4 regions of the Exiguobacterium sp. UBA6282 genome follow, and region 1 is predicted to be linked to each of the others. Evidence: riboswitches for the same ligand, from Rfam matches in the RefSeq annotation. Region 1 holds a riboswitch; each other region holds the start of a gene.
The links. Region 1 has a riboswitch for S-adenosylmethionine ahead of B2751_RS07775 (methionine ABC transporter ATP-binding protein). Riboswitches for the same ligand answer to the same signal wherever they lie in the genome.
Positions count from the first base shown of each region.

Region 2: another riboswitch for S-adenosylmethionine. It lies ahead of mtnK (S-methyl-5-thioribose kinase); the one in region 1 lies ahead of B2751_RS07775 (methionine ABC transporter ATP-binding protein).
Region 3: another riboswitch for S-adenosylmethionine. It lies ahead of B2751_RS03415 (alpha/beta hydrolase); the one in region 1 lies ahead of B2751_RS07775 (methionine ABC transporter ATP-binding protein).
Region 4: another riboswitch for S-adenosylmethionine. It lies ahead of B2751_RS14780 (amino acid permease); the one in region 1 lies ahead of B2751_RS07775 (methionine ABC transporter ATP-binding protein).

Region 1 covers NZ_DJUM01000024.1:11,069-16,248, forward strand. The annotation lists gene B2751_RS07770 (bifunctional cystathionine gamma-lyase/homocysteine desulfhydrase) at 1-874, shown strand, start outside; SAM riboswitch class I at 932-1,036, shown strand; gene B2751_RS07775 (methionine ABC transporter ATP-binding protein) at 1,115-2,137, shown strand; gene B2751_RS07780 (methionine ABC transporter permease) at 2,134-2,799, shown strand; gene B2751_RS07785 (MetQ/NlpA family ABC transporter substrate-binding protein) at 2,832-3,659, shown strand; gene B2751_RS07790 (MDR family MFS transporter) at 3,739-4,989, shown strand; gene sufC (Fe-S cluster assembly ATPase SufC) at 5,123-5,180, shown strand, end outside.
Region 2 covers NZ_DJUM01000028.1:21,082-26,261, reverse strand. The annotation lists gene mtnA (S-methyl-5-thioribose-1-phosphate isomerase) at 1-843, opposite strand, end outside; gene mtnK (S-methyl-5-thioribose kinase) at 840-2,006, opposite strand; SAM riboswitch class I at 2,084-2,187, opposite strand; SAM riboswitch class I at 2,393-2,494, shown strand; gene B2751_RS08820 (2,3-diketo-5-methylthiopentyl-1-phosphate enolase) at 2,565-3,755, shown strand; gene B2751_RS08815 (2-hydroxy-3-keto-5-methylthiopentenyl-1-phosphate phosphatase) at 3,752-4,411, shown strand; gene B2751_RS08810 (methylthioribulose 1-phosphate dehydratase) at 4,408-5,028, shown strand; gene B2751_RS08805 (1,2-dihydroxy-3-keto-5-methylthiopentene dioxygenase) at 5,045-5,180, shown strand, end outside.
Region 3 covers NZ_DJUM01000013.1:62,745-67,924, reverse strand. The annotation lists gene B2751_RS03435 (M20 family metallopeptidase) at 1-229, opposite strand, end outside; gene B2751_RS03430 (MetQ/NlpA family ABC transporter substrate-binding protein) at 252-1,070, opposite strand; gene B2751_RS03425 (methionine ABC transporter permease) at 1,090-1,740, opposite strand; gene B2751_RS03420 (methionine ABC transporter ATP-binding protein) at 1,730-2,758, opposite strand; SAM riboswitch class I at 2,845-2,948, opposite strand; SAM riboswitch class I at 3,198-3,299, shown strand; gene B2751_RS03415 (alpha/beta hydrolase) at 3,367-4,125, shown strand; gene B2751_RS03410 (thymidine kinase) at 4,208-4,822, opposite strand; gene B2751_RS03405 (DedA family protein) at 5,006-5,180, shown strand, end outside.
Region 4 covers NZ_DJUM01000055.1:42,768-47,947, reverse strand. The annotation lists gene B2751_RS14790 (ketopantoate reductase family protein) at 1-663, shown strand, start outside; gene B2751_RS14785 (polysaccharide pyruvyl transferase family protein) at 868-2,388, shown strand; SAM riboswitch class I at 2,498-2,599, shown strand; gene B2751_RS14780 (amino acid permease) at 2,677-4,080, shown strand; gene mmuM (homocysteine S-methyltransferase) at 4,055-4,987, shown strand; gene B2751_RS14770 (MarR family winged helix-turn-helix transcriptional regulator) at 5,058-5,180, opposite strand, start outside.

The DNA of each region.
Region 1 (5,180 bases):
CTACGGTGGTACGTTCCGCTTGATGCAACGCGTCTTACCGAAGTTCAACATTCAAGTGACATTCGTCGATACGACGGACCTTGCAGCAACGGAAGCAGCGATCCAAGACAACACGAAGATCGTCTACGTCGAAACACCGACGAACCCGTTGTTGAAAGTAACGGACATCGCAGCGATCGCAACGATCGCCAAACGTCACGATCTTAAACTCGTCGTCGACAACACGTTCGCGACACCATATCATCAACAACCACTCGCGCTCGGTGCAGACATCGTCTTGCACAGTGCGACGAAATACATCGGCGGACACTCGGACGTCGTCGCTGGACTTGTCGTCGTCAAAGATGATGCGCTCGGCGAAGAGATGCACTTCATCCAAAACTCGACAGGCGGCGTGCTTGGACCGCAAGACAGCTTCTTGCTCGTCCGTGGTCTTCGTACACTCGGTATCCGGATGGATGCGATCGAAGAGACAGCCCATGATCTCGTTGCGTTCTTGCAAGCGCAAGACATCGTCTCGAACATCTTCTACCCAGGACTTGCATCGCATCCTGGTCACGACATCCAAGCGAAACAAGCGACTGGATTTGGTGGGATGATCAGCTTTGATGTCGGTTCAGCAGCGAACGCAGAAAAACTCGTCGAGGCGACACATTTCTTCACACTTGCTGAGAGTCTTGGTGCCGTCGAGAGCCTGATTTCCGTTCCGGCACGGATGACGCACGCGTCGATCCCAGCAGAACGTCGGGCAGAACTCGGCATCACGGACGGTCTCGTTCGGATTTCAGTTGGACTTGAGGATGCGGAAGATTTGAAAGAAGACTTAACACGTGCTTTCACGTTCCTCGAAAAAGTTTCTGAAAAAACTGTTTGACAACAAAAATAACCCCTGCTAATATTCAGAATATATTCTACAAACTTAATACCGAAACTCTTATCGAGAGTGGTGGAGGGACTGGCCCGATGAAACCCGGCAACCGCGGATCTAATCCGAAGTGGTGCTAATTCCAGCAGACAAAAGTCTGGGAGATGAGAGCAAATGGTTTTGTGTACTGAAAAGTGCGCGCGTTTGCTCTAAAACGCGCGCACTTTTTTTATTTTAGGAGGGACAGTTGTGATTCGTTTACAAGACGTAGGAAAGATTTATCGCTCAAAGCGCGGAGCGGTCGAAGCCGTCGCGAATGTCGATCTGACAATCGAGCGCGGTGAAATTTTTGGAATAATCGGTTATTCCGGAGCAGGGAAATCGACCTTGATCCGATTGTTGAATATGCTCGAAGCACCAACGAGTGGTTCGATTCAAATCGATGGTGTCGAAATGACATCACTGAAACCAAAAGAATTACGAGGCGTCCGCAAGAATGTCTCGATGGTCTTCCAGCACTTCAACTTACTCTGGTCACGGACTGTTGAAGAAAACATCATGTTCCCACTCGAACTCGGTGGCTTCCCGAAGGCTCGCCGTAAGGAACGAGTTGCGGAACTGATTCAACTCGTTGGTTTGGATGGACGTGAAAAAGCCTATCCGTCGCAATTATCGGGTGGTCAAAAGCAACGTGTCGGTATCGCTCGGGCACTCGCATCGAACCCGGACGTTCTCTTATGTGACGAGGCAACAAGTGCACTCGATCCGAAGACGACGGACTCGATTCTTGAGTTACTCGTCGACATCAATGAAAAATTAAAACTGACGATCGTCTTGATCACACACGAGATGCACGTCATTCAAAAAATCTGTCACCGGGTCGCCGTCATGGAGGCCGGTAAAATCGTCGAACAAGGACCGGTCGCAGAAGTCTTCCGTCATCCGAAGCAAGCGATGACGAAGGAATTCGTCAAACAATTGACGTCGCCATCGGAAAACGAGTTGACGTTCGCGAAACTCCGCGAACGCTACCCAACCGGAAAAATCGTTCAGTTGACGTTCGTCGGATCGACGGCGGAAAGTCCGATCCTCGCGGAAGTCATGAAGGATTCACCCGTCCTGTTCAATATCATCGGGGGAAACGTCGGTCAATCACAGGAAGGGGCGCTCGGTACACTGTTCATTCAGTTAATCGGGGAAACAGAAGCAACACAAGCGGTCATCACGAAGCTTCAAGCCAGTGATGTTGAAGTGGAGGTGGATCACCGATGATTTCATTCTTTGACAACCTAGACTGGGACATGGTGTGGGAAGCGACAGGCAGTACGATCTATATGACGGCAGTCGCTGGTCTTTCGACATTCATTCTCGGTTTGATCATTGGTTTATTATTGTTTGCGACAAATGAAGAATTGTTGTTCAAAAATCGGGCGTTTTATTCGATCTTGAGCTTGATCGTTAACGTCTTCCGTTCGATTCCGTTCATCATCTTACTGATCTTATTGATTCCATTTACGAAAGCAGTCGTCGGTTCGTTCCTCGGACCAACAGCAGCATTACCGGCACTGATTTTAGGAGCCGCACCGTTCTACGGTCGGATGGTTGAACTCGCACTTCGCGAAGTCGATAAAGGTGTCATCGAGGCAGCTGAATCGATGGGCGCGACGAAGTTCCAAATCATCTACAAAGTCTTAATCCCAGAAGCATTGCCTGCTATCGTTTCTGGTATCACGGTTACACTCGTTGCACTTGTCGGTTACACGGCAATGGCCGGAGTAGTCGGCGGAGGTGGACTCGGGGACATGGCCTTCATCGAAGGATTCCAGCGTTCTCAAAACGATGTCATCGTCATTGCGACACTCTTAATCTTAGCGATCGTCTTCGTCATCCAAATCATTGGGGACTTACTGATCCGAGCAATCGATAAACGTTAATTCAAATTTTATTCATATTGGAGGAATCATTCATGAAAGTTTGGAAAAAATTCGTAGGTACTGCCGCTGTATCCGTCTTAGCAATCAGTCTTGCTGCTTGTGGCGAAAAATCATCAGGAAGCGACGACAAGACACTCGTCATCGGTGCTTCGAACGTACCGCACGCTCAGATCCTCGAACACGTCAAAAAGGAATATGAAGCAAAAGGCTACAAGCTTGAAATCAAGAAGTTCCAAGATTACGTGCTTCCGAACAAAGCGCTCGCTGAAAAAGAACTCGACGCGAACTACTTCCAGCACGTACCGTATCTCGAGCAACAAGAGAAAGAAAACAAATCGTATAAGTTTGCGAACGCAGGTGGCGTCCACGTTGAGCCACTCGGTATCTACTCGAAGAAATACAAGTCACTTGATAAGTTACCAAACGGTGCAACGATCTTAACGAGCTCAAACGTCGCGGAACGCGGTCGTGTCTTGACGTTCCTTCAAAACGAAGGATTAATCAAACTCAAAGACGGTAAAACGACAGACGCGCAACTCGGTGACATCGCGGAGAACCCGAAGAAACTCAAGTTCAAGACGAACATCGAAGCATCGCTTCTTCCGCAAGCTTACAAGAACAATGAAGGCGACGCCGTCCTCATCAACACGAACTATGCGATCGATAACGGTTTGAACCCGTTGAAAGACGCGATCGCGTCAGAAGATGAGTCTTCACCATACGTCAACATCATCGTCACACGTGACGGCGATGAGAAAGACAAACGTGTCACAGCACTTCTTGACGTGCTGCACGAGAAGAAAAACCAAGATTGGATTCTCGACAAGTACAAAGGTGCGGTCGTTCCAGTCAGCAAATAAGTTCACCGAAGCCGGCATCCTTCCTATATAATGGAAGGATGCTTTTCATTTGTCTGAAACAGGGGTTAGGGGGAATCATATGCAACGCATACGTCAACTGCATCCGTTGACAATCGGGGTCTTGTTCGGGACGTTTTTCTCACGTCTCGGAACGTTCATTACGATGCCATTTTTCGCTATCTACATGACGACCGTTCTGAAGTTTGATCCGGTCGATGTCGGCTGGGTTCTCAGTATTTCGGCGATCGCCAGTCTCGTTATGAGTTTCATCGGCGGTACATTGTCGGACCGGTATGGTCGCCGGGCGATGATGCTCGCCGGAACGATCGGGTTCGCGATCGTCTTCATCGCACTCGCGCAAGTCGAGACGTTCTGGGCATTCTTCATCCTCAGTGCCTTGAACGGAGTCTGTCGTTCGATTTTTGAGCCATCCGCTCGTGCCTTGATCAGTGATACGACGGACGAAGCGAACCGATTGTTCGTCTTCAATATCCGTTACGCGATGATCAACATCGCAGCTGCGATCGGACCAGGAATTGCCTTACTGCTGAGTGCGGGGAATACGTCCGCAACGTTTTACATCACGGCGTTCGTCTATATGGCATACGGGGTGATGATTGGATTCTTATTTAAACGTCATCCAATCACTGAGACACATGGTGGCAAGAAGGTCTCGTTCGGAGCGACGGTTCGTCTGTTGCGGACGGATATCGCCTTTACGCTGGCACTCGCCGGCATCATCTTCGGGGTCTTCGGCTACAGCCAGTTCAATTCGACCTTGCCGCAATTCTTGACGGAGACGTCACTCCTTGAAGGCGGGAAGACACTCTATGCGATCTTAATCACGATCAATGCGATCACCGTCTTGATCGTGCAGTATCCGATCATGAAGTTTGGCGTCAAGACGTCACCGCTCGTTTCGATCACGACCGGGATTGCGACTGTTGCGATCGGACTGTTCGTCATGGGGAATGCAAACGCGATCTGGTGGATGATCGTCGCGATGTTCATCTTCACGTGCGGGGAAGTGATGATGTTCACGATGACCGACATCTTGACTGATCGCTTTGCGAAGCCGGAATTAAGGGGCAGTTATTTCGGGGCAATGGGCTTGACGTCGATCGGACAATCAATCGGTCCAATTGCCGGCGGACATTTATTAAGTTTATATGGAGCGGACCGTCCGTTACCGATTTTCGGGATTTTAGCGGGCTTGACATTATTCGGAATACCACTGCTCCTACTGTCACAACGGATTCATCGGACTTCGACGATCGAGGAACTGGAGGAACCGGTGAAACTTTCGAATGATTCTCAACAAAACGCATGATTTTGAGAAAAAACAACGAGCGATGACGCTTGAATAATACGCCATGTTTCTTTAAGATTAGAATGATACTAAATTAGTAACGCTCGTGTTCTGAATCGTCAGTCACGAAATGAATAGATGGAGGGATTCTAACATGAAGGCTTCACACTTGAAGATTGAAGATCTACACGTCGCGATCGACGGCAAGGAAA
Region 2 (5,180 bases), on a different contig from region 1:
GTCTCCGGAAACAAGTGAGAAATCAAACGTCGAGAGCGGTGCTGCGACGTAAAACGGGATACCGAAAGCTTGAGCGAGTAATGCTAGTTGGAACGTTCCGATCTTATTCGCCGTATCTCCGTTGCGTGTAATCCGGTCCGCCCCGACGATGATTGCATCGATCTGTTTTTCTTTCAGCGTATGGGCGACCATGTTATCTGTAATTAGCGTGACATCGATGCCGGCACGTTGTAGCTCCCATGTCGTCAGTCGTGCTCCCTGCAGTAATGGTCGCGTCTCACTCGCAAAAACCGATAATTCAATGCCGCGTTCTTTTGCGATATAGAATGGCGCAAGTGCTGTTCCATAAGCAGCGGTCGCAATCGATCCAGCATTACAGATCGTTAGGATCCGGTCACCTGACTGGAACAATTCAAGTGCATGAATCCCGATTTGACGTGACGTCTGCGCATCCTGATCGTATAAGGCAATCGTCCGCTGCTCGAGCCGTTCGCGGATCTCTTCTACCGACGTCCCGTCTTGAATGATTGGATTCAATTGATCAAGGACATTTCGTAAGTTAACAGCCGTCGGTCGTGTCGCGAGTAACGTCGCTGATGTCTCAAGCAAAGTCTGCTTATAGATCGACAGTTCTGCTTCAAACCGGTACGCCTCTTGAACGAGTACGAATCCGCCAAATAAACTGATCGCAGGCGCCCCTCGGACGCGCAGTTGTTTAATCGCTTCGACCGCTTGTGCAAGATCGGTAATGACTTCATAGTGTTCTTCCTGCGGTAGACGTGTCTGATCGAGAATCGTCAAGACACGATCTTCATAACGAATACTTTGAACGAATGTACTCATCGGCTAAGTTCCTCCGTTACGTCGAAGTTTCGTAAATCATCAAATGTCCGGCATTCGGTCCGACGTTTGATTAACGCCGATCCTAAACGTAAAGCATGTTGTTTTCGTTCTAGTCGTTCCGTCATAGAACTAATCGTTTCTAAATCAGCGACTGGTGCGAGTCCGATCGTCCGACGAATCAGTTCGCAACCGGCAAAGCCAAGGGCATCCTGCAAGATCGTGCTCAGTACATCGTCGACGAGTCCCGATGTCCGGAATGGTTCGACGGCTTCGCGTTCCCATAAGGCGCGGAACGTCGAAGCGAACGTCAGCCAGAACGTATCGATGTCGCGAATCCGGGCATCACGAAGTGCTGAATAATCCGGGTATGCTGCAAAGAATAAGTGGGCGATGAACTGTCCGACATCAAATCCGAATGGACCATAAAAGGCGAATTCTGGATCGATGACTTTCGTTTCCGTTGCCGAAGCAAAGATGCTTCCTGTATGTAGATCGCCGTGTAGCAACGCATCTCCTTTCGTGATGAAAAGCGCTTCGAGTTTTGCGACTTCGCGTTTCAACTCATCGTCCGCCCATAGACGTGCCACCTCTTCTTCAAGCCCGGCTTCAATCTCGTTCGTCTCCGCGTCATGGAACGGATCCGTGAAGATTAATTTTTCCGTGATGTCGCACAAGTCCGGATTGTAGTACGTTCGGGCGACACGTTTTTTTTCAACCGGACCAAGCGCAAAGTCCGATGTATGGAATAAAGTCCGAGCGAGATAAGAACCAATATGTTCCGCAAGCAACGGATACTGTTCACCTGCGAGTAAACCGCTTCGAACGATTGTCAGATGTGAAAGATCTTCCATGACCGTATACGCCTCGTCGTGACTAGCATGAAAAACACGCGGTACGAACGGCACGGCATGCCGGGCGAATTCACGGAGTGCGGATTGCTCGATCCACGCCCGCTCGAGTGATAGTGGCCAGCTTTCACCGACGACTTTCGCGTACGGAAGTGCTTGTTTTAGAATCAATCGATGTTCACCTTCTCGAATTCGAAAGACAAGGTTGAGATTGCCGTCGCCAATCTCTTCTGCTTCGACGGCTCCGTCGCCGATCAGTCCTAGTGAGCGGACCCGTTCGATCGCGTCCTGTTCTGTAAATGCTTTGTATGTCATCTCAGTTCCCCCTGTGTGATACACGAAAAAGCGCCTCTTTTCGTCATCGAAAAGAGGCGCAGGAAAGTCACTGCGTCCTCTTATCTCTCAGACGAAACGTCTGTTGGATGTAGCACCGTGCCAAGTGGTCGGTTGCTGCGGCGTCATCGGGCCAATTCCCTCTGCCAACTCGCGATAAGAGTCGTATGTAGTTGTCGTGTGTGATATTGATTTGAATCTTACGCAATCCTCTTCCCTGCTGTCAAATCGAAATCAAGCAGAAACGGATATCGTTTTCGCTCCATATATAGAAAGAGTATTTTCAAAAAAATAAATTTTCTAAAAATAGTTTGACAAGTCGTGACTCTCATGTAAAAATTGCAATTAGATTTCACAATTTCATCCAATTCTTATCAAGAGCAGACGGAGGGACAAGCCCTACGATGTCGCAGCAACCGACCTTTTGGCACGGTGCTAATTCTTGCAGCTACTAAGCTGACAGATAAGAGTCCACGTTCGAATCATTCATGGTCTCTTGTCGCTGACAAGAGACCATTTTTTTATTGAAGGAGGAAAGACATGGCTTACATCACAGCTACTTATCAATTGACCGCCCGCGATCGACTGGAGCAACGCGCCGAACAACTCGCGCTTGGTCTGACGGTTGGTTCCTGGACGGAGCTGAATCATCTTGAGCAACAACAACTCGCCTCATTCAAAGGAGAAGTCGTACATACGGAAGAGCGCGACGGTAAAGGCTATATCACGATTCGTTACCCGGAACACAATGTATCGCGCGACTTTTCTGCGATCTTGACGACCGTCTTCGGGAAACTTTCACTCGACGGTGAAATCAAATTAACAGAACTGCTACTACCCGATACATTCACGTCGGATTTTCCAGGTGCGAAGTTCGGGATTGAAGGGGTTCGTTCCTTGATTGGTGTCGAAGATCGTCCACTGTTAATGAGCATCTTCAAAGGGGTCATCGGACGCGATTTATCGTTCCTTCGTGATCAACTCGAAGGACAACTTGCTGGTGGGATCGATCTCGTCAAGGACGATGAGATCCTATATGACAATCCGTTGACACCGACGATTGATCGGGCACGGATCGGACGTGAGGTTATCGATGCTCATTTCCACCGGACCGGTAAACGTGCGTTGTATGCGATCACACTTAGTGGTCCCGTCTTTACGCTCAAGGATCAAGCCAAACGATTGATTGACGCTGGAGCAACTGCTTTCTTGTTGAATACCTTCACATACGGACTCGACGTCTTACGTGAATTGGCAAGTGATCCGGAGATCAACGTTCCCATTTTCAATCATCCGGCTTACAGCGGTGCATTGATTGCTAGCCCGAACCACGGTGTTGCAGCGCCTGTCTTACTTGGCACATTACCGCGCGTTGCTGGTGCAGACTTAACACTATTCCCGTCACCTTACGGCAATGTCGCTCTTCCGAAGGACGTCGCCCGCGGCATCGCGGTCGAAGCGACTCGCCTCGGTCAGACGAAAGCGATTTTCCCTGTCCCTTCAGCCGGTATTCACCCAGGACTCGTTGCTCAACTCGTACGCGACTTCGGGATCGATTCCGTCATCAACGCTGGTGGTGGCGTACATGGTCATCCGCAAGGTGCTGCGGCTGGTGTTATCGCTTTTCGTCAAGCACTTGATGCGGCACTCGCAAATGAATCCCTATCGAATGCTGCGTCACGACATGAAGAATTACGAGTCGCGCTCGACGCTTGGGGGATCAAGTCATGACCTTACGAATTCTTTGTGACTTCGACGGTACCGTAACGATGCAGGATAACATCATTGCACTCATGGAGGTATTTGTGCCAGTGAATGACTTCGAACCGTTGAAACGTGGCGTGCTCGACCGGACGTTATCGATCCAAAGTGGTGTCGGGCAGATGTTCGCGCTTCTGCCGTCCGACGGTAAAGCGGACTATCTTGATTTCTTGATGGAGCGCGCCGTCATTCGCGAAGGATTTTCGGAGTTGCTTCAGTACAGTCGTCGTCAAGGAATCCATTTTTCGATTGTTAGCGGTGGAATGGACTTTTTCGTCGAACCGATCTTAGCACCGTTCCTCGAGCAAGAGCAGATTTACTGTAACATTGCCGATTTCAGTGGTCCATTCGTCCACATCGATTGGCCACACGCCTGCGATGCCCATTGCACGAATGGATGCGGCTGTTGTAAAACATCCGTTGCCCGTACATTATGCAAAGACGATGACGTCATCATCGTCATCGGTGACTCAGTGACGGACTTCGAACTCGCAAAACAAGCGGATCGTGTCTATGCCCGTGATTATCTGATCACGTTGTGTGAAGAAAATGATATCGCCTATACACCTTTTGAGACGTTCCACGATATCGTTCATGATTTAGCACGATCGGAGGTGACGATATGACATTCATGCGACGGTATGAAGAACTACGCGCCATCAAACAAGAACTTGCAGCGCGCGATTGGTTCCCTGGTACGAGTGGTAACCTCGCCATTCGGACGTCCGGTATTCCGATTGAATTTCTTGTGACGGCAAGTGGGAAAGATAAGCGGCAGACGACTCCTGACGACTTCGTTCATGTCGATGCGACCGGTCAATTGATCGGCGAGCAATCCGGGCGCCCTTCTGCTGAGACATTGCTCCATGTCGAAGTGTTCAACCGAACGAACGCCGGATGTTCCCTGCATGTCCATACGATTGCGAACAATGTGATTTCGGAGTTATATGGCGATCAGGGAAGTATCACCTTCTCCGGTCAAGAAATCATCAAGGCACTCGGTCACTGGGAAGAAGATGCGACGGTCACGGTGCCGATCATTCCGAATCACGCGGACATCCCGACACTCGCTGCTGCTTTTGCGCCATATGTCACAGCGGACAGCGGTGCCGTCCTGATTCGCAATCACGGAATCACGGTCTGGGCACCGACCGCCTTTGAAGCAAAGAAACACCTCGAAGCCTTCGAGTTTTTATTCAACTATACGTTGACGTTGCAATCATGCCGTCAATCTATCTATTAAAAGGAGGAATCATCTCATGGCAACAGTCTTATTCCAAGAAACAAACACACGGTATACGGATCAAACGGAAGTCGCTGACTTCCTCGCATCGCGCGGCGTTCTTTACGAACAATGGGACGTCTCAAAACTACCAGCACCTCTCGTCGAGAACT
Region 3 (5,180 bases), on a different contig from region 1:
CGCTTGACTTCTTCGCGAAGAACGCGGTCTCGTGCCCTGCGACGCCGAGTTCTACTGTAAAGCCTTCTGCCGTCAAACGCTCTGCATGTAGCCGCGAAGCAAAGAATTCCTCGTTACCGATTTCCGGCGTCGCATGAATCCGGTGGCTCGTCTCAAGATACGATTCCCGTTTTTGTTCGATGTCCTGTTCAATCGTCTCTACCCATGTCGTGCGTACTGGCGTCGTCATGCTATCCACTCTCCTTTAGAATTTATTCGCCGATGTCGCTTAGTGGAACGAACGTCGGGATCGAGCTACCTTTATATTCTTTTTTGATGAAAGCCGCGACATCTTTTTGTTGGTAAAGCGACGCGATCTTTTTCAGTTCTTTTTTGTTCTTGTCTTCCGTCCGTGTCGCGATGATATTGATGTATGGTTTTGCTGTCTCGTTCTCATGGACGATCGAGTCCTTGATCGGATTTAGTCCTGCGTCAACAGCAATACCGTTATTGATGATCGATGCAGCGACGTCCGGTAAGACGCGTGGCGTTTGTCCAGCGACGATCGGAACGATTTTCAGTTTCTTCGGATTTTCAACGATCTTATCGACCGATCCATTGCCGTCAAAGTCGTCCGGTAATTTGATCAAACCTGCTTCTTGTAGTAACAAGAAGGCACGTCCCATGTTCGTCGCTTCGTTCGGAACAGCGATTTTGCCACCGACTGGAATATCTTTGACGTCCTTATATTTATCTGAGTAAATGCCCATCGGTGCAATGACGGTCGTCGCAATCGGCGACAGCTTCAACTTATGTTCCTTCTTGAAGGCGTTGAAGTAGGAAATCGTCTGGAAGGCATTGGCGTCGATCTCACCCTCAGCCAGTGCCATGTTCGGCTGGACATAATCGGAGAACTTGACGAGCTCGATTTTGATGCCCTCCTTTTCCGCTTTTTTCGCGACGTAATCCCACACTTGAGTGTCTGAACCACTGACCCCGAGCTTGATCGTCTTTTCTTCTTCTCCTGATGCTGAGCACCCGGCAAATAAAATCGTCGTTAATGTTGCTCCAATCGCTACTGCTTTTTTCATGGCTGAATCGCTCCCTTGATTAATGTCTTCTGATTTTTCGTGCGACGATGTTGCCTGTCGTCTGTAAGCCTTGGACTAAGATAACGAGAATCCCGACCGTGATGATCATGACTTTCGTGTCGAACCGTTGATAACCGTACGTAATTGCTAAGTCACCCAGTCCACCACCACCGATGGCACCTGCCATCGCTGATGCCCCGATCAAGCCGACTGTTGCAATCGTTAAATTAAGGATTAGTGAACCGAGTGCTTCCGGCAGAAGGAAGCGGAAAATCGTTTGGAATGGCGTCGCCCCCATCGCTTCTGCTGCCTCAAGGACACCTTTGTCGACTTCAAGTAAGGAACTCTCGATCAGCCGTGCCATATACGGGGCGGCATAAAAGACGAGTGGAACGATGGCGGCTTCTGTTCCGATCGACGTCTGGACGATCAACCGTGTCAACGGGATGATCGCAACAAGTAAGATGATGAACGGAATTGAACGGAAGATATTGACGATACTGTTGAAGAATGTGAACAGCGGGACGTTCTCGAGCAATGCCCCTTTTCGGGTGACGACGAGCAGGATGCCGAGTGGTAAACCGATCAAAGTCGAAAATAATAACGACACTGACACCATCGTCATCGTCTGCAAAAATGCTGTCCAGATATCACTGTAGTTAACTAGCATCAGCAAGCACCTCCTCGACGGTCACCTGTGCCTGATCGATGTACTGTAAGGCCCGTTTTACTTCGATTGTTTCACCGATCAGTTCAACAAGTAATGTACCGAACGGTGTTTCCTGTAACTCCGTGATGCTACCGTGCAGGATGTTGACATCGACGTCGAAGCGTTTTGCGACTTGCGATAAGAGTGGTTGCCCGGTGTGATGTCCGAGAAAATGAATCTTATAGATCGGATGCGCATTCCGTGACTCAATCAACTGACGAATTGATGCCGGAATTTCATCATGCATGACGGAGCGGACGAAGTTTTTCGCTGTCTCGGTCTGCGGATTCGAAAAGACATCAAAGACTGTTCCTGACTCGATCAGCTTCCCGGCTTCGATGACGGCGACCCGGTCACAAATCTCCCGGATGACGCCCATCTCATGGGTGATCAAGAGAATGGTGATCCCGTATTCCGCATTGATGCGTTTTAATAACTGGAGAATATGATGTGTCGTCTGAGGATCGAGTGCTGACGTCGCTTCGTCACATAAGAGCACGGATGGTTGCGTCGCTAGTGCCCGGGCGATGCCGACACGTTGCTTTTGTCCGCCGGATAATTGATCCGGGTAATGATCCGCCTTGTCCGCAAGATCGACGAATTCGAGTAATTCCGTCACCCGGCGACGAATCTCGTCTTTCTTGACACCTGCGAGAACGAGTGGTTTCGCAACGTTCGTAAAGACCGTGTTTGCATTCAATAGATTGAAGTGTTGAAAGATCATCCCGATCCGCTGTTTCGCTTGGCGTAATTTTTTTGGTGATAGTTGTGTTAAATCTTCCCCGTCGACCGTCACTGTTCCTGACGTCGGTCGTTCTAACAGGTTGACGCAGCGGAGCAATGAACTTTTCCCGGCACCGCTAAAGCCGATGACACCGAAGATTTCGCCTTTCTCGATCGTCAGGTCGACACCGTCGAGTGCTGCGATCGTCTGATCCTTCGTGACGTACGTTTTTTTGACTTGATGAAATGCAATCATTCCGTTTTCCCCCTTCATTCAACAAAAAAGGTCCCTTCTTGAGAAACAAGAAGAGACCTGGATCCGCACAGTGGCAGAATCCACTCCACTCATCTCTCAGACATCTGTCTGATGGAATTGGCACAGTGCTCATAATGAGTCTGTTGCCGAGGTTTCGTAGGGCCAGTCCCTCCACCTCTCTGGATAAGTATTGCGGTATGAAATTCGTATGTGTGTTGTTGCGTTGTTGCTTATGTCGTAAAACTAATTTTTACATTACGGGTCGAACCTTTAAAAGTCAACCAACTTTGCAAAAATAATCCATTTGGCGCATATCGATTGAGTCATAAGTTATGAGTTAGCTGAAAGAATAAATCACGATTCGTCCAGAACGATTTGACAAGGCATTTTCGGTCGTGCTACCATCGTTTCAATGATTAATCCGACAATTCCAATATGATATTTATCAAGAGTGAACGAGAGACCTGGCTCTATGACTTCACGGCAACCTGCAATCTGTAAGGTGCTCCGACCAGCAAAGCGCGGCTTTGGATGATACGGTGAAAAACTCGTGGGCGTCCAAGCAGTGACGTTGACGAGTTTTTTTCACGAATGGAGGAAAAATAGTAATGATGAACTATCCTGTATTGACTGGTGCTGAAGCATTTTATCTTCAAGGTGGACCGATCGGCATTTTAATCTGTCATGGTTTTAATGCGACCCCGCAAAGTGTTCGGGACGTCGGTGAGGCATTTGCTGCTAAAGGATTCACTGTCTATGCTCCACGTTTGCGTGGTCACGGGACGAACGTCCGTGAGTTCGAACAATCGACTGCTCGATGTTGGAAGCAGAGCCTGCAAGACGGCTATGCACGTTTACAAGAAACATGCGATCAAGTCTTCGTCATCGGTCAATCGATGGGCGCGACGCTCGCACTATCGCTCGCCGCTGACGGGATTCCATTTTCAGGCATCATTACGATCAATGCCGCTCTCTCCGTTCCGTCTTATGAAGCATTGTCGTTTGAAGATGGTCCACAGTACTTACCAGAAGGGGCACCGGATATCAAACGGTCTGCTTTCGAAATCATCTATGACCTCGTTCCGAGTCGTTGTGCATTCGAACTCGTCCGCTTGATGGATGAGACGAAAGGACGCCTTGGATCGATCCTTCTACCGACATTGATTCTTTACTCGGCAACCGATCACGTCGTTCCGCCGTCGAGCTCGGATTACCTGCATCAGCATATCGGGACGAATGATAAACGAATCTACTGTCTCCTCAACTCGTACCACGTCGCGACCCTCGATCATGATCAGGATTTGATCGTGCGTGAGACGATTCGTTTCATCGAACGCTCGAGCCGTGTCTCACAGGAAACGGGATAATAAAAAAACAGCTATTCGTCTTCACTTAGAAGCGAACAGCTGTTACATCAAAGGACGACCATCATCGGTTCGTCTTTTTTGTTTATCCTTTTTGGTGTTGCATCGTTTGGAGCGGCTTCGGCTTTCCTGGCACTTCATGGCAGTGGCGGCACCGTGGCTCATACGATTCTGAAGCGCCGACTAAAATGATCGGATCATCATAGTTCGCTGGTTTTCCATCAATCAAACGTTGTGTCCGGGAAGCCGGATCGCCACATGAGAGACAGATCGCCTGAAGTTTCGTCACAAATTCTGCGCGCGCCAGTAATTCCGGCATCTTGCCAAATGGCTCTGCCCGGAAATCCTGATCGAGTCCTGCACAAATGACGCGTTTTCCGTCTTGCGCAAGTGCTTCGATGACTTGAACGATCTCATCATCAAAGAATTGAACTTCATCAATTCCGACAATTTGTGTTTCTTCCGCTACTGCTGCATAGAGATCACGACTCGTCGCCATTGGAATCGCCACGACGGAATTTCCGATGTGAGAGACGACATGCTCTTCATGGTACCGGTCGTCGATTGCCGGCTTGAATACTTGAACGGGCAGTTTGCCGTACTGTGCCCGTCTGACACGACGAATCAACTCTTCCGATTTCCCGGAAAACATACTACCACAAATTACTTCGATCCAGCCGTACTGATTTATTACATGCATCATCGTCCGACACCGTCCTCTAAAAATAGTCACTTTAACGAGTATAGCTCGAAACGGTATTGAGAAAAAGGGTTGACTTCCGGAAATCAAAATTCATTTTTTCTTTACCTAGAATTTTTGTCCTTTCATTCCAACCTTCATCCATTTCCTGTACACTAAAGAAGAAGATTCTCGCGAAAGAAGGTGTCCCCGATTCATCATCTCTTACATGACATTCTGCACCAATATGGCGCCCTTGGTCTTTCCGTCCTTCTCGCAGGTGGTATCGTGGGATTGCCGGTTCCTGATGAGACCTTGCTCGTCCTGTCCGGTTTTTGGATGCATCAAGGCAATCTACCGCTGTTCGGTACGATTCTTG
Region 4 (5,180 bases), on a different contig from region 1:
TTAAAGGATCTTACGCCATTCGTTTCGAACGAGACGTATATCATTCCTTTATTGAATGGCATGCAACATATTCGTCGGTTAACAGAAGTCTTCGGAGAAGAGCGTGTACTGGGCGGTCTTTGCTTCATTGAATCGACGCTTGATGCAGAAGGACGCATTTTACAGACGAGTCCGTCACATCGACTGTTGTTTGGCTCACGAACCGGCAAACCAACAGCTCGTTTGCAGGAGATCGCAACACGTTTTGCGAAAGCGAAGGCACCGATGGCGTACTCGATGCATATCATGGATGACATGTGGCAAAAGTATCTTTTCATTTCGACATTTGCGGGTGTGACGACGCTATTTCGTTCAGCGATTGGTTCGATTCGGGAAGAAGCTGTCGGGCGTCAGATGATTGTAGACGTCATGAACGAAGCGAAACAGGCGATGGAAGAACAGGGCGCGGTCTTCAATGACGATACAGAAACGGTGCTATTGAAGCAGATGCATGCGATGGAAGATACGATGAAATCGTCGATGTTGCGCGATATGGAAAAAGGTCAGCCAGTCGAAGTGGAACATTTTTTCAGCGCCTTGTTAAAACCTACTTCGACAGAACGGTTCAGAGCTTTAAAATTAGTCGAAGCAAACTTACGCATGTATCTTAGAACGATTAAATAGTTACATTTTTCTATTTTAGAAAAATAATGGAGTAGTACAAATGTTTCGTTTTGATGACGAAAGACCTGTTTCCCCTAGGAATCGTTGACTTCCGAAATAAAGTTCATCTATTGTTAATGAGATTGAAAAAAAGTGATAATATATTTTTCCGCATTTTTTCTTGCAAGGACGAATGAAGCAGACGAGAGGGGAAGTTTATCCATTATGAAACGTATTATTATTCGTGCAGGTATGACACCATTCGAACAGTTCGATGCTCCTTATTTGATGAAACATAATTCCATTGGAGGAAACGTTGGAAATCTCATTTATCAATACAGTATCTTTCGGACGTTGATGACAGAAGGTACGACGATTACACCGGACTATTACTATTACGATGAAGAACGGGCGGACGAAATCAATGCCAACTTTGATCTTTATGTCATTCCGTTAGCGGATGCATTCCGAAAAGAATTCGTACCGACGTTGCGGAAGTACACCCGCCTTATCAAGAAATTAAAAATTCCAGTCGTCGTCATCGGTGTAGGCTTACGTGCACCGTTTGAACCAGATCTAGACGGCGGATTCCCGTTCGATGAAGATGTCAAAGCATTCGTCAGCGCTGTACTTGAGCGCTCAAGCATGCTTGGTCTTCGTGGGGAAATCACGTCGAAATACTTGACGCGTCTTGGTTTTCGCGAAGGCATTGATCATCGTGTCATCGGATGTCCTTCGATGTACGCGTTTGGTCGCGACTTACATATTCGTGAAACGAACATTACGCCCGAGTCGATGATTACGGTCAACTCGTCACGTTTAGCACCACAAAATGTTCTTGATTTCATTACGCGCGGAATGGAAGAGTATCCGAATCATTACTTCATTCCCCAATGGATGAAGGAACTGAAATTGACGTATACAGGAACGCATCCGATCGCAGATTTGTCCGTGACGAACTATCCGGTGAAGATGTCGGATCCTGCTTACATGAACGATCGTGTTCGTTTCTTCTTGAACGCACAAACATGGTTCGATTTCATCGGGCAGGCAGACCTCAGTTTTGGTGCGCGCTTGCATGGAAATATCACAGCAACGCTTGCGGGTACGCCGAGTATCCTCATTCCAAAGGATGCACGAATGCGCGAACTAACGGATTATCATCAGTTGACGCATATTTGGGCGAACGACATCAAAGCGGATACACAATTATCCGACGTCGTAGCCAATGCTGATTTCCAAAGTCCGGCACGTGTTCAAGCACGTAACTTCGACAACTTCGTTGATTTCTTGAACGTGAATGATCTTGAACACATTTACCAAGAGACGAATTATCCTGAGAATGTGCCGTTTGACCGTCAAATGGCGCAAGCGGAACTACTTCCACCGGTTCAACCGATTTCTGGCGTGAGTCTCGAAGAAGCAGTCGCCCGTTTCGAACGGTTCTTCCCAGAACAAGAGAAAAAAATCGCAGATACACAAATAAAGGCAAAAGAGAAATTAGCCGAAAAAGATAAAAAAATCGCGGATGCGCAAAAACAGGCAAAAGCGCAATTGGCCGAAAAAGATAAGAAAATCAAAGCATTGCAGAAACAAACAACGACGACTCAAAAAGATCAGGAAATTGCGGCGCTCAAAGCGCAACTGGCTGCCCAAACGAAGAAAATGAAGCACCAGCAAGGGACATTGAACCGAAAAGCGGTTCGGGCAGCCTTAAAGACAGCGGATCTATTCGCAAAAAAATAAAGTGTTCTAACATTCCGGGTCATTACGATACGGAATGTTTTTTTGGTAGGAGTATTCTGAATTGTGTTGACAATTCGGAAAAGGCTTGATAGGGTTAGGAACAATTACATACTTATCCAGAGAGGTGGAGGGACTGGCCCTATGAAACCTCAGCAACAGGTCGAAAGATACTGTGCTAATTCCTGCGGGTGTTGCACCCGATCGATAAGATTTCCGAATTGTCGACCGACGCATCCGTGAGGATGCGTTTTTTGTTTGAAATAGGTGGAACGAGGAGGAAATGGATTCATGAAAACGAGCGGAGCGTTTCGACGCAAGATGGAATCACGTCATCTGATCATGCTGTCGTTAGGAGGCGTCATTGGAACAGGATTATTTTTAAGTACAGGTTATACGTTGGAACAAGCGGGACGTGTCGGAACGATTTTGTCGTATTTGATCGGAGCCGTCGTCGTCTACTTAGTCATGCTAAGTCTTGGCGAACTCGCTGTACACATGCCGGAAACCGGATCATTCCATAAGTACGCAACGAAGTATATCGGACCCGGTACCGGTTATACGGTGGCCTGGCTCTACTGGCTGACGTGGACGGTCGCCCTTGGTTCAGAATTCACGGCAGCAGGCATTTTAATGCAACGTTGGTTCCCGTCGATTCCAGTCTGGGTGTTCAGTGCATTATTCGCTGCGATGATCCTTGGTATCAACGTCTTGAAGGTCCGCGTATTTGCTGAAGTCGAGTTTTGGTTCTCCGCCATTAAGGTCGTAACGATCATTGCGTTCATTTTACTTGGTGCGGGAGCCATCGTTGGCTTCATCCCATTACAAGATGGTAGCCCAGCACCATTCTTTTCTTCCTTAACGGAAGGAGGATTGTTTCCAAATGGGGCATTTGCGATCTTCATGACGATGCTTGCTGTGAACTTTGCTTACTCAGGAACGGAATTGATCGGCGTCGCAGCGGGTGAAGCGGTCGATCCGAAGCGGACGATTCCGCTTGCGATCCGAACAACGATTTTGCGACTCGTTCTCTTTTTCGTCGGTACGATCATCGTATTAGCCGTCTTATTGCCAACGGAAGGGAAGGGCGTGCTCGAAAGTCCGTTCGTTGCCGTGTTCGAACGAATCGGAATTCCGTATGCGGCAGACGTGATGAACTTCGTCATTCTGACAGCGATCTTGTCGGCAGCGAACTCTGGGCTTTACGCTGCCTCCCGGATGCTTTGGTCGCTTGCGAACGAACGCATGATTCCGCGTTTCTTCGCCCAGGTGACACCAAGTGGGGTTCCACTACGAGCTGTATTGTTCAGCATGCTTGGCGGAGGACTTGCTTTGCTGTCTAGCATCTATGCAGCAGGAAGTGTCTATATTGCGCTCGTCTCGATTTCCGGCCTTGCTGTCGTCGTCGTCTGGATGAGTATCAGCGTTGCGCAGTATCGCTTCCGGAAACAATTCCTCCGCGAAGGGCATACGGTCGACGAATTGGTCTATCGTACACCACTCTTTCCATTGGTACCGATCGCCGCTTTCGTCGTCTGTTTGATTTCCCTGATTGGTATCGGATTTGATCCGACGCAACGAGTCGCCTTGTATTGCGGTATCCCATTCATCGTGATCTGTTATGTCGTTCATGCGTTCACGAATTCTTCTCAGAAACGGAGTGTTGAAGATGTCCCGAATCAAAAATCCAGTTGATCAACGATTACAGGAAGTTCCTTTCCTAATTTTAGATGGTGCGCTTGCGACTGAACTCGAACAAAAGGGATTCGACCTGAACGATCCACTCTGGTCAGCACGCCTCTTAATCGAAGCACCGGAACAGATTGAGCGTGTCCATCACGATTACTTTGAAGTGGGCGCCGATGTTGCGATCACCTCAAGCTATCAAGCAAGTATCGAAGGATTCAAGCAACGTCACATCACGACCGAGGAAGCACAAGCGTTAATTCGACAAACGGTTACCTTAGCGCAAGATGCACGGACGCGTAGCGGAAAGAGTGCCGCATTGATCGCGGGATCAGTTGGTCCTTATGGTGCCTACTTAGCAGATGGTTCTGAGTATCGCGGTCATTATGGTGTGTCAGCAGATGTGCTAGAAGCCTTCCACAGACCGCGCATCGAAGCATTGATTGAAGCGGGGGCTGATCTGCTGGCATTCGAGACGATTCCGTCGCTTGAGGAAGCTGTCGTGTTGTTCGGGATTCTCGAAGCGTTCCCGGAAGTATCTGCTTGGCTGACGTTCTCGCTTCAAGATGCGACGCACATCAGTGAGGGAACACCGCTTGCGATATGCATCGAGACAATCGGACAGCATCCGCAACTTGCAGCAATCGGTGCAAATTGTTTTCCAGCATCCTACGCGACCGACTTCATCCGTCACGTTAAGACGTTGACGAGTGTTCCAATCATCGTCTATCCGAACTCCGGTGAAGTCTATGATCCGGTCGCAAAGACGTGGTCGGGTACGAATCAGTGCACGTCGTTCCAAGCCATCGCAAAGACATGGTATGAAGCTGGAGCACGATTGATTGGCGGTTGTTGTAGAACTTCACCGGAACATATCGCGCAAATTCGTTCGGTTTGCCAGGTTTCTCATACGTGATGAATGATGACGAAAAAACGGACACGAAATCAATCGATTTCGCGTCCGTTTTTTTAATGGTGTGATTCCATTACCGTTCGCGCAAGGCGCGATTGAATTGTTGCAATAGGCGTCCGAAATCTTCTGCATCATCCGCTGGCCAGTCTGTCAGTAGACGTTCGATGCTCGCGAGACGTGCGGTTCGGTAGATGGT